One region of the Bradyrhizobium sp. USDA 372 genome, then DNA from elsewhere that is predicted to be linked to it. Evidence: predicted binding sites of a transcription regulator. Region 1 holds the regulator's gene; each other region holds the start of a gene.
What was found. The regulator LexA, encoded in region 1, represses DNA repair genes until DNA is damaged. The targets are predictions, from matches to a motif close to TGTTCNNNNTGTGTTCNG.
Positions count from the first base shown of each region.

Region 2: AB7M16_RS02300 (single-stranded DNA-binding protein) is a predicted target of LexA. The motif match lies at 1,877-1,894, and genes of this name have one in related genera.
Region 3: AB7M16_RS22185 (DNA recombination protein RmuC) is a predicted target of LexA. The motif match lies at 2,674-2,691, and genes of this name have one in related genera.

Region 1 covers NZ_JBRJHR010000001.1:585,969-591,107, forward strand. Annotated here, with positions in the region: gene AB7M16_RS02830 (alpha-hydroxy acid oxidase) at 1-794, shown strand, start outside; gene AB7M16_RS02835 (HAD family hydrolase) at 819-1,442, shown strand; gene AB7M16_RS02840 (hypothetical protein) at 1,600-1,803, shown strand; gene AB7M16_RS02845 (molybdopterin molybdotransferase MoeA) at 2,023-3,231, shown strand; gene lexA (transcriptional repressor LexA) at 3,408-4,109, shown strand; gene AB7M16_RS02855 (hypothetical protein) at 4,485-4,919, shown strand; gene AB7M16_RS02860 (ComEC/Rec2 family competence protein) at 5,044-5,139, opposite strand, start outside.
Region 2 covers NZ_JBRJHR010000001.1:472,708-477,846, forward strand. Annotated here, with positions in the region: gene gyrA (DNA gyrase subunit A) at 1-868, opposite strand, end outside; gene AB7M16_RS02300 (single-stranded DNA-binding protein) at 1,226-1,720, opposite strand; gene AB7M16_RS02305 (outer membrane protein) at 2,160-2,960, shown strand; gene AB7M16_RS02310 (outer membrane protein) at 3,202-3,897, shown strand; gene AB7M16_RS02315 (outer membrane protein) at 4,124-4,876, shown strand.
Region 3 covers NZ_JBRJHR010000001.1:4,703,639-4,708,777, reverse strand. Annotated here, with positions in the region: gene dapE (succinyl-diaminopimelate desuccinylase) at 1-58, shown strand, start outside; gene truA (tRNA pseudouridine(38-40) synthase TruA) at 232-969, opposite strand; gene fmt (methionyl-tRNA formyltransferase) at 1,089-2,012, opposite strand; gene def (peptide deformylase) at 2,025-2,552, opposite strand; gene AB7M16_RS22185 (DNA recombination protein RmuC) at 2,722-3,921, shown strand; gene AB7M16_RS22180 (AmpG family muropeptide MFS transporter) at 4,083-5,139, shown strand, end outside.

The sequences.
Region 1 (5,139 bases):
CTGCAGGCACGTTCGGCGCGGCGCACATGCTGAGCTCGGTGTCCGAGCCCGGTCTCGAGAAGACCGCCGAGGCTGCCCCGGATGCACTGCGTCTGTATCAGCTCTATGTCCGCGGCGACGATGCCTTCGTCGCCGACGTCGTCAGCCGGGCCGAGAAGAACGCTTATGCCGCCTTCTGCCTGACCGTCGACACCGCCCATTACAGCCGTCGTGAACGTGACATCGCCAAGCGCTACGTTCGCGAAAGCCGCCTGCGCGCCACCGGCGGCGATTTCCAGAAGGGCCTGGAGTGGCGGACCGTGAAGATGATCAAGGACAAGTTCAAGATTCCGCTGATCCTCAAGGGCATCGCCACCGCCGAGGACGCACAGATCGCGCTCGATCACGGCGTCGAATGGATCTACGTCTCCAATCATGGCGGCCGCCAGCTCGACCACGGCCGCGGTGCCATGCATGTCCTGCCGGAGATCGTCGACGCCGTGAAGGGCCGCGCGAAGATCATGGTCGACGGCGGCTTCTGCCGGGGCACCGACATCGTCAAGGCGATCGCGGCGGGCGCCGACCTCGTCGGCATCGGCCGGCTGCAATGCTGGGCGCTGGCCGCAGCTGGCGAAGCCGGTGTCGCGCGGATGCTGGAGCTGCTCGAAGACGAGGTGCTGCGCTGCCTCGGTCTCCTGGGCGCCACCTCATTCGCCGAGATCGACAAGTCCTGCCTGCATCCGGCGACCGCCACCAACGCGCCCAGCGTGTTCAGCGCGTTCCCGCTGTTCGACCACGATCCCTATCGTTACTGAGCATACTGAAGTGAAAAGGACGCAATGACATCGCTCTCTCCCGGCAGCGCGGATGCGCTGCTGTTCGACCTCGGGCGCGTGGTGCTCGACATCGACTTCTCGAAGGCGATCGCCTGCTGGGCGGGACATGCCGGCTGCCAGCCCGAGGCCATCATCGCGCGCTATGTGCGCGACGAGGCCTACCGCCTGCACGAGATGGGCAAGATCAGCGACGCGGACTATTTCGCCTCGCTGCGATCCTCGCTCGGGATCGGTATCTCGGATGCGCAGTTCCTGGAAGGCTGGAACGCGATCTTCGCCGGTGAGATGCCCGATATCGCCGAACTGTTGCCGCGCGCGGCGAAGCGGATGCCGCTCTACGCCTTCTCCAACACCAATCGGCCGCACGTCGACTATTTCTCGAAGGAATATGCCGGTCTGCTCGGCCATTTCCGCGAGCTGTATCTGTCCTCCAGCATCGGCCTGCGCAAGCCGGATGCCGAGGCCTTCGACCATGTCGTCGCGGCGATCGGCGCGCCGGCCGAGCGCATCGTCTTCTTCGATGACCTCGCCGAGAACATCGAAGGAGCGCGGGCACGCGGCTTGACCGCCGTGCATGTCACCTCGCCACGCGACGTCGGGAACGCATTGAAAGCGCTGGGGATCTGAGCCACAGGAAGCCCCGGACGTGCTCAGTTCCAGGGGCTAAATTTGGTGGAGATGAGGAACCCAATCACTTTGTGCATTTTTATACAGAGTTCCGGGAACGGAATCCTGCCCTTCGGACTCATGAGTCCGTTGGGCCTTCTACATTGGACTGATCGACGTGCTGGGCAAGACCTATCTCACCAAGCAGGCTTCTCTCCTGCTCGAATTCGCCAGAACCACCTCGGATTCTGACCTCTCCGCCAAACTGATCAGCAAGGCCGCCGACCTGAAATCCCAGGCCGATCCGCTGCCCGACAAGGATCAGGGCCCCAAGGCGCCCGACGTCGCGGATTTCAGTCCGGGCGATCCGACGGAGCGTTGACCGATGTTGGCCGTGGCGCTCGTCATTCTCGTCCTTGCCATGGCTATCCTCGTTCCGGTCTGCCTCGCCTTCCGCATCATGCCGCGGCGGAGTTGAGCCGACCTCCTCCACCCAGCGATCACGCAGGATAAATCATCCCGCGTGCTGCTTTGCCTCACGCCTGCACTCGGCTAGAACTCTCGCCGCCCATTTACCGATGTGCTCAGCAGGAGTTCGCCCGTGGCCCTGATGCCGGTTTCTGACGCGCTCGCCGCGGTGCTGACCGGCGCCGAGCCGCTGGCTGAAGAGATGGTTCGCCTCGACGAGGCCCACCATCGTGTGCTCGCGCACGATGTCGCGGCGCGGCGCACGCAGCCGCCGGAGGCGATGTCGGCGATGGACGGCTATGCCGTGCGCGCGTCCGACGCGGCCATCGAGTCCAGGCTGACCGTCGTGGGTGAGGTCGCGGCGGGTCGGCCGTTCGCGGGAAGGGTCGGCCCCGGCGAAGCCGTGCGGATCTTCACCGGCGGCGTCGTTCCCGACGGCGCCGATGCCGTCGTGATCCAGGAAGACACAATTGCCGACGGCAAGCATGTCACGATCAAGGAAGCCGCAGTTTACGGCCGGCACATCCGCTCTGCGGGCGTCGACTTCCGCGAAGGCGACGTGCTGCTGCGCAAGGGAATCCGTCTCACCGAGCGCGATCTCGCCCTCGCCGCCGGAATGAATCATCCGCAGCTCGCGGTCATTCGCCGCCCGAGGGTCGCGATTCTCGCCACCGGCGACGAGCTGGTCATGCCGGGCACCGCGCCTGGTCCCGGTCAGATCGTCTATTCCAATGGCTATGCCCTGCACGCCCTTGCCCGCAGCGAGGGCGCCGAGACCATCGACCTCGGAATTGCCGCCGATACGCTGGAGTCCACGTCCGCCGGCATCCGCCGCGCGCGCGAGAGCGGTGCCGACATCCTGGTCACGACCGGCGGTGCGTCGGTCGGCGACCACGATCTGGTCCAGCAGGCGCTCAAGGGCGAAGGCATCGAGATGGCGTTCTGGAAGATCGCGATCCGGCCCGGCAAGCCGATGATGCATGGTCGCCTCGGCGCGATGCGCGTGATCGGCCTGCCCGGCAATCCCGTGTCGTCATACGTGTGCGCCTTCCTGTTCATGGTGCCCTTGATTCGCGCCCTGTCGGGCGGTTCAGTGATTCATCATCAGCGCGAGCGCGCCGTGCTGGGCCGCGATCTCGGCGCCAACGACCAGCGCGAGGATTATCTGCGTGCGCGGCTGGAGGTGCGCGACGACGGCACGCGCGTCGCCCTTCCCGTCAGCCATCAGGACTCCTCCCTGCTTGCGAATCTCTCTGCGGCACAGGTACTTCTCGTGCGCGCACCGTTCGCGCCAAAGGCCGAGGCCGGCACACCTTGCGAGGTGCTGCGGCTGCCCGTCTGAGATGCCCGGCCACACGCATTCCGCGAGTTCGGCCTCGTTCACCATAAATTAAGCAGTTGCGGAACACATATCGAACATATAGTGTCCGTTCATGATTTGTTTCGAGGATGTAGCGGCTTATTGCCGACTTCATCGTCTCGGAATCGAACGACATCAACCGGGGGACTTTGGTCGAGATGTTGACGCGCAAACAATACGAGCTTCTGCGGTTCATCAGCGAACGTCTGAAGGAAAGCGGCGTGCCGCCGTCCTTCGACGAGATGAAGGATGCGCTCGACCTGCGCTCGAAGTCAGGCATTCATCGCCTGATCACTGCGCTCGAGGAGCGCGGCTTCATTCGCCGCCTGCCCAACCGCGCCCGTGCCATCGAGGTGATCAAGCTGCCCGAGCTCCAGGCCGCAGCCGGCAATCGCCGCGGCTTCACCCCGAGCGTCATCGAGGGCAATCTCGGCAAGGTGCGCGCGAGCTCCAGCCCGCCCGCGGATGAGGGCGAGCGCCCCGTCGCGGTGCCCGTAATGGGCCGCATCGCGGCCGGCACGCCGATCGAGGCGCTGCAGACCCGCAGCCACACCATCAGCGTCCCGCCGGACATGCTTGGCTCCGGCGAGCACTACGCGCTCGAGGTGCGCGGCGATTCGATGGTCGAGGCCGGCATCCTCGACGGCGACATGGCGCTGATCCAGCGCAACGAGACCGCCAATACCGGCGACATCGTGGTGGCGCTGATCGACGACGAGGAGGCCACGCTCAAACGCTTCCGCCGCCGCGGCGCCTCGATCGCGCTCGAGCCCGCCAATGCCGCCTACGAGGTCCGCATTCTTCCGCCGAACCGCGTGAAGATCCAGGGCAAGCTGATCGGGCTTTACCGGAAGTACTGATACCGGAAGTAAGCGCTACGCGCGCTTCGATCGTCGATCCAAGATTGGAGCGGATACTTGTCCGCTCCGGCTGGATGGTCTTTCTGGTTCTGCGCTGACTGTTCGGCGCCTCTTCCCGCGCGACACTCGCCCATGCGGACACGCGGCCATTTCGCTCCGCCGGTAGAGTTGTGCCGACAGCGCCGATAGTGCGGGCCAAATGCAAGGACGCGAGGTTTGTTCCTATCGAATCCGGGAAAGATAATGTGATCGCGTGCTGCGGATGCGAGCCGCAGATTTGCCCATAACCGAGCAGAGCGTTGGAGGCTTCCACTCTGATAGAGGCCTGCGCCTCGAAAGAGACGCGGGTCGCTATCCCAGTATGAGGAGCACCCGATGTGTGACTATAGCCTGCATGCCGTCGCGACGCGCCCCGCCGAAGTTGGCGAGACGATCGTCACGACAACCTTCCGCGGCACCTCGACGCGCGGCTTCGCCTCCGAAGCCGATCTCTCCGTCGCGGTCTGTCTGCTGCCGGGAACGGAGCTCGCTTTCGCCGATAACGTCCGCTATGACAACCGCTGGATCTGGACGCGAACCGTCAACTCCCGCGTCGGCAAGTTCGGCAAGATCGACCCGCACATTCCCGATCGCCATCATGACGCGATCGAATTCCCGGACGGCAAGTACGTGCTGGTGACGCAGCTCGTCGAAGGCCAGCGCGCGACCGTGCTGCAATTGCCGGTGACGCAGCAAGCCATCGAGCGCGAGCACAAGCCGCAGATCGTCGCCGACACGCGGCCCACGATCACGCGCCTGCCGATCGGCTGACGCCGTCGGCCCCGACCGAAAAGTCGAGGGCCAAATTCAAATGCCATCGCCGGCCGCGGCCGGCGAGATGGTATGGTTTGCGTCCTGCGGGATCCCGTCGGACCGATTTTCCCCGCATCGATCTTCAATCGTCGGCCTGCAAGTCGGCCTCCGATGGCGTTGCGTCCCGGTTGCGAGGCACGGCCGTCTTCGGCACGAGGCTGCCGTCGAAATCCCCCTC
Region 2 (5,139 bases), 110 kb from region 1:
AGAGCTCGGCGATGCGCTCGACCATCGTCGCCTTGTTCACCTGATACGGGATCTCGGTGATGACGATCGCCTCGCGCTCTTTCCGGATCGTCTCGAAGGTGACCTTGCCGCGCATCACGATGGAGCCGCGGCCGAGATGATAGGCGCTGCGGATGCCCTGGCGGCCGAGGATGATGCCGCCGGTCGGGAAATCCGGGCCCGGGATGATGGCATTGAGCTCGTCGATCGTCAGAGCCGGATTGTCGATCAGCGCGACGCAGGCATCGATCACCTCGCCGAGATTGTGCGGCGGGATGTTGGTGGCCATGCCGACCGCGATGCCGCCGGCGCCGTTGACCAGCAGGTTCGGGAACCGCGCCGGCAGAACCACCGGCTCCTTTTCGGAGCCGTCGTAATTGTCCTGGAAGTCGACCGTGTCGTCGTCGATGTCCTCGAGCAGCTTCAGCGCGATCTTGGTCAGGCGGGACTCGGTGTAGCGCATGGCCGCCGGCGGATCGCCGTCGACCGAGCCGAAATTGCCCTGGCCGTCGATCAAGGGCGCGCGCATCGAGAAGTCCTGCGCCATGCGCACCAAGGCGTCGTAGATCGCCTGGTCGCCATGGGGGTGGTACTTACCCATGACCTCGCCGACGGCACCGGCGGACTTCTTGTGCTTCTTGTCCGGGGTGTCGCCGCGATTGTTCATCGCGAACAGGATGCGGCGGTGCACCGGCTTCAACCCGTCGCGCGCATCGGGCAGCGCACGCGCCACGATCACGCTCATGGCGTAATCGAGGTAGGACTTCTTCATCTCCTCGTAGATGGAAACGGGGCGAATGTCCGAGGGGTGCGCCGGCTGGTCGCCGGGCTTGTTGTCGTCGTCAGCCAAGGGGGAATCCGGTGAGGTTTTGTCTGGGAATCATATAGCGCATCCGGGGTCGGATAACCACCCTGGCAGCCCCTCGGAAAGCGCTTTTTCCGCTTATTTTTCCAATAACTTACGGCCTCAGAGCCGCGCCCTGGTCGGCCACGGAATCGACCCTCCAGAACCACCCGCAACGCCGGCCTGAACACTAGGGAAGCGGCGCCCCGTCAGCCAGCTTTCCGCTGCGCAACGGACCTCACCCCAAACATGAAGCGGGCCCGGAAAATCCGAGCCCGCCCAGCCAATTAGTAAGGTTTGCTGACCCGATGCGGGAAGCGCGATCGAAATCGCCGCCGCACCGCCGCCGAGCGGTCCGCCCGCTCAGAACGGGATGTCGTCGTCCATGTCGCTGTTGCGGCCGCCGCCAGCGGCAACCGGACGGCGCGGCGCGCTGCTCACGGGTCCGGAGGAGCCGAAATCGCCGCCCGGCTCGTCGGCGAAGCTGCCGCCTCCGCCGCCGCCACCGCGGCCATCCAGCATCGTCAGCGTCGAGTTGAAGCCCTGGAGCACGACCTCCGTCGAGTACTTCTCGACGCCGCTCTGGTCGGTCCATTTGCGGGTCTGCAGCGCGCCCTCGATGTAAACCTTCGCGCCCTTCTTCAGATACTGTTCGACGACCTTGCAAAGCGGCTCAGAGAAGATCACGACGCGATGCCACTCGGTCTTCTCCTTGCGCTCGCCGGTGTTCTTGTCGCGCCAGGTCTCCGACGTCGCGATGCTCAAATTCGCGATCGGCCGCCCGTCCTGGGTGCGGCGGATTTCGGGATCCTTGCCGAGATTTCCAACTAGAATGACCTTGTTGACGCTTCCCGCCATCGCCGCTCTCCACTCCGAATGCCACTGAATTTCAAAAGGGGCCAATCCCGCTGCCCGCGTTTCTCTGCGCCCGTCGAGGCGACCCTATACGCTTGCGGGCACCGCTCAGCCTGCCACCCCCAGGGTTATCCCCACATATAGCATCGCGCTCAGATTTGTTCCAGATTTGTTCTTTATAGCGGTAGAGCAAACATTCGGCCGGCCGCCAACGAAAAGAGCAGCGCTCCGATGGAACTTTTTTGGGTTCCCGTGAACGACGAAAACCGCTTAACATTCATCAAGTTGTTCCACCTCAGTTGAGCCGCGAGTGTGGCATTCCGGAGACGGACTCTGCCCTTTCCTTAGGCTACCTTTGCCTCGGAATTAGTTCATATGGGCGTCGCGCCTGATCAGCCGCTTCGGGGACTTTCGTGAAGCGGACGTAACTGGGGAGACTGCAATGAATAAGGTTCTATTTGGCGCAATCAGTGTACTGGCATTGGGGCTGTCGGCTCCGGCAAGCGCGGCAGATCTTGCCGCGCGGCCCTACACCAAGGCTCCCGCTCCGGCGGTCGCTGCGATTTACGACTGGAGCGGCTTCTACATCGGCATCAACGGCGGCGGCGGCACGAGCCACAAGTGCTGGGACTTCCTCGACACCACCGGCGTCGTCACCGGCGTTCCCGGTACCTTCGTCGGTGAAGGATGCCACAACGCGACCGGTGGCACGGTCGGTGGCCAGATCGGCTATCGCTGGCAGTCGGCCAGTTGGGTGTTCGGCGTCGAAGGCCAGGGTAACTGGGCTGACTTCTCGGGCGACAACGTCAGCACCGTCTTCCCTGGAAGCGCTTTGGTCACCGGTGACCGCAACCGCTCGCGCATCGATGCTTTCGGCCTGATCACCGGCCAGGTCGGTTACGCCTGGAACAACGTCTTGTTCTATGTGAAGGGCGGCGGCGCCGTGGTCGGGGACAAGTACGACGTTTATGCCGCGGCCGGCACGCCGGGCGCCGGCACGCTGCTGGCGTCGGCTCGCGAGACCCGCTGGGGCGGCACCGTTGGCGCCGGCCTGGAATTCGGATTTGCTCCGAACTGGACGCTCGGCGTCGAGTACAACCACATCTTTCTCGGCGACCGCACAATCGGTTTCACGACGCCTGCGGGCGCCGTGTTCGGGAGCGATCGCATCAGCCAGGATGTCGATATCGGCCTGGTCCGGTTGAATTATCGCTTCGGCGGCCCGCTGATCGCGAGGTACTGATATCCCTCTGATTTTGTGAGTGAATGCAAGGGCCGGCCCGCTGCGCCGGCCCTTCTTTTTTGCGGCACGATGCCTGAACGTAAATAAGTCAGCAACCATCACCTTTTCGACTGTTGTGGCTTTTCGGAGACACAACTTGCGGCTTTGGTGGTGTAAAGACGGCGTCAGTTGGGCCGTTGAGTCCGATGCCCTTCCGCGACGGAAGGCAACAACAGAAACTGGGACTGGGATTAAGTTGAAAATGAAAAAGGTTTTGTTGGCTTCGGCCTGTGTATTCGCTCTTGCGGCCCCCGCTTCGGCTGCTGATCTGGCAGCCCGCCCCTACACCAAGGCTCCGGTGGCTGTGGCCTCGGTCTACAACTGGACCGGCTTCTACCTCGGTATCGTCGGCGGCGGCGCTTGGGAGAACGGTTCCGGCGACCCGCGGATGAAGGGTGGCTTCGTCGGCGGCACCGGCGGCTATAACTGGCAGACCGGCAACGTCGTGTTCGGCGTGGAAGCCGACGGCTCGTGGGCTGATGTCAATGCTTCGGTGACCACCCCTGTTCTCTTTGGCGGCGCTATCGTTCCCGTGACCACGAGCTCGCGCATTGATGCGCTCGGCACTGTGCGCGGCCGTATCGGTTGGGCCGTCAACAACGTGCTGTTCTACGCTACGGGCGGCTACGCCTGGATCGACAACAAGATCACCGTCAGCTCGCCCTTCGCAAGCGTGTCGGACAGCAAGTGGCATTCCGGTTGGACGGTCGGCGCTGGCGTCGAGGCATTCTTCGCGCCGCAGTGGTCGGTCAAGGGCGAGTATCTCTATCGCAGCCTGGGCGGCGAGACCTACTTCTCGGGTATCGGCGCTCCGGTGAACACCGGCACGCTCAACCTTCACACCGTGCAGGTCGGCGTGAACTATCACTTCGGTGGCCCGGTCGTCGCGAAGTACTAAGCTTCGTCTCTGGACGCACCCGCGTTACGAAAGGCCGGCCTCGCGCCGGCCTTTTTGTATTTGTTGCGGCCGCCCCGTTCGTTCGCGTTTTCGGACGGATGTGGCGGCCGGGTGACACAACTTTTGGCTTCAATGGTGTAAAGCAATGACGTTACTTGAGTCATGAGGTCCGCTGCTCTTCCGCTCTCCGGAAGACCGGAATGAGAAACGGAAGTGGGGAATGGATATGAAGAAGCTTTTGCTGGCTTCGGCCAGTTTGTTCGCACTTAGCGCGTTGGCACCGGCCTCGGCGGCCGATTTGGCGGCCCGCCCCTACGCCAAGGCTCCGGTGGCGCCGATCGCGGTGTACAACTGGAGCGGTTTCTACCTCGGCATCAACGGCGGCGGTGCATCGAGCCGCAATTGCTGGGATCTCAATGCCGTGCTCGGTGTGGCAATCCCGGTCGTGTCCGAAGGCTGTCACAACGCAACCGGCGGACTCGTCGGTGGTCAGGTTGGCTATCGCTGGCAGTCGGCTAACTGGGTGTTCGGCCTTGAAGCCCAAGGCGACTGGGCCAACCTGAAGGGATCGAACGCGAGCCCGCTCGCCGCTTTCGCACCCGTGGTCAATCAGACCAGAATCGATGCCCTCGGCCTGTTCACCGGCCAGGTCGGCTACGCCTGGAATAACGTGCTCTGGTACGTGAAGGGCGGCGCCGCGGTCACGCACGCCAAGTACGACGGCCTTCTCGGCGGCGTGGTCTTCGATAGCGCGAGCGAGACGCGCTGGGGCGGCGCAGTCGGCACCGGCATCGAATTCGGTTTCGCACCGAACTGGTCCGTTGCGATCGAATACGACCACTTGTTCATGGGCGGCCGCAACGTCAATTTCACGGTGCTTGGCATCAACGACCGGACCGACCGCATCAAGCAGGATGTCGACATGGGCACCGTTCGCCTCAACTACACCTTCGGCGGCCCGGTCGTCGCGAAGTACTGATCTTCCAAGTCACATCGTCACGAGAGGCCGGCCTCGCGCCGGCCTTTTGCTTTGGGCGGGCTGTTCCGACAGGGGTTCCGCAGCGCTCCTGCTGCCAGATGCCGCCAGCGCGCCAACATTCCGTTGACGATTCGCAAGTCCCACTGGAAATCCGCCGCCGTTCTTCCTACGTTCGCTGCCATACCCATCGGCGCCGATCCCGGTTCCGGGCGAAGCGCGCCTTTTGCATTGGCGCGATCGCGCGTCTTTGGATTCCTCGAGGA
Region 3 (5,139 bases), 4.1 Mb from region 1:
GGATCTGGAAAAGCTGACGAAGGTGTATCGCGGGATTTTGGCAAGGTATTTTGCTTGAGGCACTGTTGCCTCCATAAACACAAGTGTCATCGCCCGGCTTGACCGGGAGATCCAGTATTCCAGAGACGGCAGCGATTGAGCCGAGAGGCCGCGGCGTACTGGATGCCCCGCCTTCGCGGGGCATGACACCGAGGGTTTAGTAAGAGCGTGCCCGCTCTCTGCGCCGCGCGCCTAATAATCCACCTTCATCAGATACAGCCCCTCGGGCGGGGCGACGATGCCGCAGGCGGCGCGGTTGCGGGCTGCGAGGGCGGCGGAGAGATCGTCGGCGGTCCAGCGCCCTTCGCCGACCCAGACCAAAGATCCCACCATCGAGCGCACCTGGCTGTGCAGGAACGAGCGTGCCGAGGTGATGATCGTGATCTCGCGGCCATCGCGCAGCACGTCGAGCTGGTCGAGCGTCTTCTCCGGCGATTTGGCCTGGCACTCGGTGTCGCGGAAGGTGGTGAAATCGTGCTTGCCGAGCAGGCGCTGCGCCGCCGCATGCATCGCGCCAGTATCGAGCTTGCGCGGCACGCGCCAGGCGTGGCCGACATCGAGCGCGAGATTGGCGCGGGTGTTGACGATGCGATAGCGGTAGTGGCGCTTGACCGCCGAGAAGCGTGCTTCGAAGGTGTCAGGCACGATCTCGGCCTCGAGCACCGCGATCGGATGCGGACGCAGATGCGCGTTGAGACCGTCGCGAAAACGGCCCGGCGGAAACTGCTTGTCGACGTCGACATGGGCGACCTGACCGCGCGCATGCACGCCGGCATCGGTGCGGCCGGCGCCGTGCACGCGCAAATCCGCTCCGGTCATCGCCTTCACGGCCGCCTCGAGCGCGCCCTGCACCGACGGCAGCGTGTCCTGCACCTGCCAGCCGAAGAACGGCGCGCCGTCATATTCGATGGTGAGCTTGTAGCGGGGCATCGTGTCCAGTTTCGCCGTCATTGCCCGCGAAGGCGGGCAATCCAGTACTCCGTAGCCTATCCGATTGACCGAGAAGCCTCGGCGTACTGGATACCCCGCCTTCGCGGGGTATGACAGTGTCAGGTGAATTTGGATCCCGACCTCAACGGCACGCCGCGCAGGAAGTCCGCGGCCTGCATGCGGGCCTTGCCCTCGCGCTGCAGCTCGATGATGCGGATGGCGCCGTCGCCGCAGGCGACGGTGAGGAGATCGTCGAGCACCTCGCCAGGGGCGCCGGCGCCTTTCGCCAATTCGCAGCGCAGGATTTTTACGCGCGCATTCTCGAGCTCGGCCCAGGCGCCGGGGAACGGCGACAAACCGTGGATGTGGCGCAGCACCGCGCGCGCGGGCTTGCTCCAGTCGATCCGCGCCTCGGCCTTCTCGATCTTGGCGGCGTAAGTGACGTCGTCCTCGCTCTGTGCCTTGAGCTGGAGGCCACCGCGTTCGAGCGCGGCCATGGCGCGCACCATCAGGTCGGCACCGAGGCGCGAGAGGCGATCGTGCAGATCGAGCGCGGTCATGCTGTCGGTGATTGCGATGCGCTCGGCCATGGCGACGTCGCCGGTGTCGAGACCGACATCCATCTTCATCACCATCACGCCGCTCTCGGCATCGCCGGCCATGATGGCGCGGTTGATCGGCGCCGCGCCGCGCCAGCGCGGCAGCAGCGAAGCGTGCAGATTGTAGCAGCCGAGCTTTGGTGCATCGAGGATCGCCTGCGGCAGGATCATGCCATAGGCGACGACGACGGCGGCATCGGCCTCGAAGGCGCGGAACTCCGCCAGCGCCTCCTCGGTCTTCAGCGTCTTCGGCGTCAGCACGGGAATTCCGAGCTTTCGCGCGGCGTCCTCGACCGGCGTCGGCTGCAATTGCAGGCCCCGCCGGCCGCCCGGCTTCGGCGCGCGGGTGTAGACCGCCGCGATGTCATGACCATGCGCGACCAGCTCGAGCAGCGTCGGCACGGAGAAATCGGGCGTGCCCATGAAGATGAGGCGGAGGGGCATCGACGGAGACCCCTACTCCGCCGCGCGCTTGGCGGCTTTCTCGAACTTCTTCATGACGCGGTCGCGCTTGAGCTTCGATAGATAGTCGACGAACAAGACGCCGTTGAGATGGTCGATCTCGTGCTGGATGCAGGTGGCGTAGAGGCCTTCGGCATCCTCCTCATGCACCTTGCCGTCGAGATCGGTGAAGCGCACGCGCACCTTCGCGGGCCGCTCGACCTCCTCGTAATATTCGGGGATCGAGAGGCAGCCTTCCTCGTACACCGACAGCTCCTCGGACGAGGCGATGATCTCGGGGTTGATGAAGACCCGCGGCAGCGGCTTGGTCTCGCCGTTCTCGTCGCGCTTGGCGAGGTCCATGGTGATGAGACGCAAGGGCTGCGCGACCTGGATCGCCGCCAGGCCAATGCCGGGCGCGTCGTACATGGTCTCGAACATGTCGTCGGCAAGCTTGCGGATCTCGGCCGTGACCTTCTCGATCGGCTTGGAGACCAGACGCAGCTGCTTGTCGGGCAGGATAATGATTTCTCTGAGGGCCATGGCCGCGATTTAAGCCGCGCGCCGGATGCGGTCAATGCGGCCAGGAACCCGTTAACCCCTCGCTAACCATAAAACTTCGCCTTTCGTTAACCATAAAAATTAGGGGGTGGTTAACCCCGATCGTTCCCTCTTCGTTCGCGAATATCGGCGAATCGCGTTAGAAGGGCCCATGAACGAGATCATTTTCATGCTGGGCGACTGGCCGGTGCGCACAATCGATGCGCTGATCGGCTTCGGCGCCCTCGTCCTCATCCTGCTGCTGGTCATCGCGGTGGTGATCGCGCGCTCGGGGCGGCGTGGCGCGGAACTCGCCATGGCGCATGCGATCCGGGCCGACGAGCTCGAGGAGCGCCTCAGCCAGGTGCTGCACGCCCAGAGCGAGGCCTCGGGGCGGGTCGACGCCATGACCCAGGCGCTGGCGGGACGTCAGGCCGAGATGGCGCGGGCGGTCAACGAGCGGCTGGATTCGGTGACGCATCGCGTCGGCCAGTCCATGGAACATTCGACCCGCAACACCATGGAGAGCCTGCGCGCGCTGCATGAACGGCTCGGCATCATCGACAACGCGCACAAGAATCTCACTGATCTCACGACGCAGGTGACGACGTTGCGCGACGTGCTCGCCAACAAGCAGTCGCGCGGCGCGTTCGGCCAGGCGCGGATGGAGGCGATTGTCCAGGACGGTCTCCCCAAGGGATCCTACGAGTTCCAGTTCACGCTCTCGACGGGCAAGCGGCCGGACTGCGTCGTGTTCCTGCCCGACCAGCGCCCGCTCTGCATCGATGCAAAATTCCCGCTGGAGGCGATGACGGCGCTGCACGACGCCCGCACCGACGAGGAGCGGCGCGTGGCCACGCAGCGGCTGCGCAGCGACGTCATGAAGCATGTCAGCGACATCGCCGAAAAATATCTCGTCACCGGCGAGACCCAGGAGATGGCGCTGATGTTCGTGCCGTCGGAATCGGTCTACGCCGAGATCCACGACGGCTTCGACGACGTGATCCAGAAGGCCTATCGCGCCCGCGTCGTGCTGGTGTCGCCGTCGCTGCTGATGCTCGCGATCCAGGTGATGCAGCAAATCATGAAGGACGCGCGCATGCGCGATGCCGCCGACCAGATCCGCACCGAGGTGATCAAGCTCGGCGACGATCTCGGCCGCCTGCGCGACCGCGTCCTCAAGCTGCAGAAGCATTTTGCCGACGTGAACGAGGACGTGCGCCAGGTGCTGATCTCCGCCGACAAGATCGAGAAGCGCGCCGGGCGGATCGAGGAGCTCGATTTCAGCAAGAGCGATGCGGTGGAGGGACCGCGGCTGGTGGCGACTGGCGCGGGCGAGTTGTTCCCGCGGAAGCTCCAGGCGGGGGAGTGAGATGTTCACCTCTCCCCGCTTGCGGGGAGAGGTCGGATGAGGGGGTACAGGTCTCACGGCCACCTCCCGTGTGGAGAGAAGCCCCTCACCCCAACCCTCTCCCCGTAAGAACGGGGAGAGGGGGAAGAGGCAGCGCCCCCAGAATCTGCTAACACCTCCCCATGACCGCACCCGACGCGACCTCCTCCGCCGTGACCGCCGCCCCTGCGCCCTCCTGGCGCGAGAGCCTTGCCGTTTACCTGCAGCCGCGGGTGCTGATCGTGCTGTTTCTCGGCTTCTCCTCGGGGCTGCCGCTGGCGCTATCAGGGTCGACGCTGCTGGTGTGGATGCGGGAGGCTGGGGTCGATCTCAAGACCATCGGGCTGTTCGCACTGGTCGGCACGCCCTACACGCTGAAGTTCCTGTGGGCGCCGCTGGTGGATGCGATGCATGTGCCGCTGTTCACCCGCGCCTTCGGCCGGCGGCGCGGCTGGCTGGTGTTCTCGCAGTTGCTCTTGATCATCGCGATCCTGCTGCTGGCGATGACCGACCCCGCACGCTCGCCGTTCTATGTCGCGCTCGGCGCGCTGCTGGTCGCAACCATGTCCTCAACCCAGGACATCGTGGTCGACGCGTTCCGGGTCGAGAGCCTGCCGGAGAGCGAGCAGGCCGCGGGCATGGCCGCTTACGTCGCGGCCTACCGCATCGGCATGCTGGTCTCGACGGCGGGCGCGCTGTTCATCGTCTCGGGCTTCGAGGGCACCGGCATTCCGCGCCAATCAGCCTGGATGTGGGGCTATGTGGTGATGGCGGCGATGGTGCTCATCGGGACGATCACGGCGCTGCTCGCGACCGAGCCCGAGCAATCGGCGCGGGCCGAGGCCGCGACACAGGCCGATACGGCTTTCGCGCGGGTTCTGCATGCGGCCATCGGCGCCTTCTCGGAGTTCCTGTCGCGCAAGGATGCGCTCGCTGCACTCGCCTTCGTGGTGCTGTTCAAGTTCACCGACGCCTTCTCCGGCACGATGACGGCGCCGTTCGTGATCGACCTCGGCTTCACCCGCAACGACTATGCGGCGATCGTGAAGGGCGTCGGCCTCGCGGCGACGCTGATCGGCGGCTTTGCCGGCGGTTTTGTCGCGCGGCGCTATCCGCTGGCGACGAGTCTGTGGATCGGCGGCGTGGTGCAGGCGCTCGCCAACCTCTCCTTCTCCTGGCTGGCCATCGTCGGCACCAACC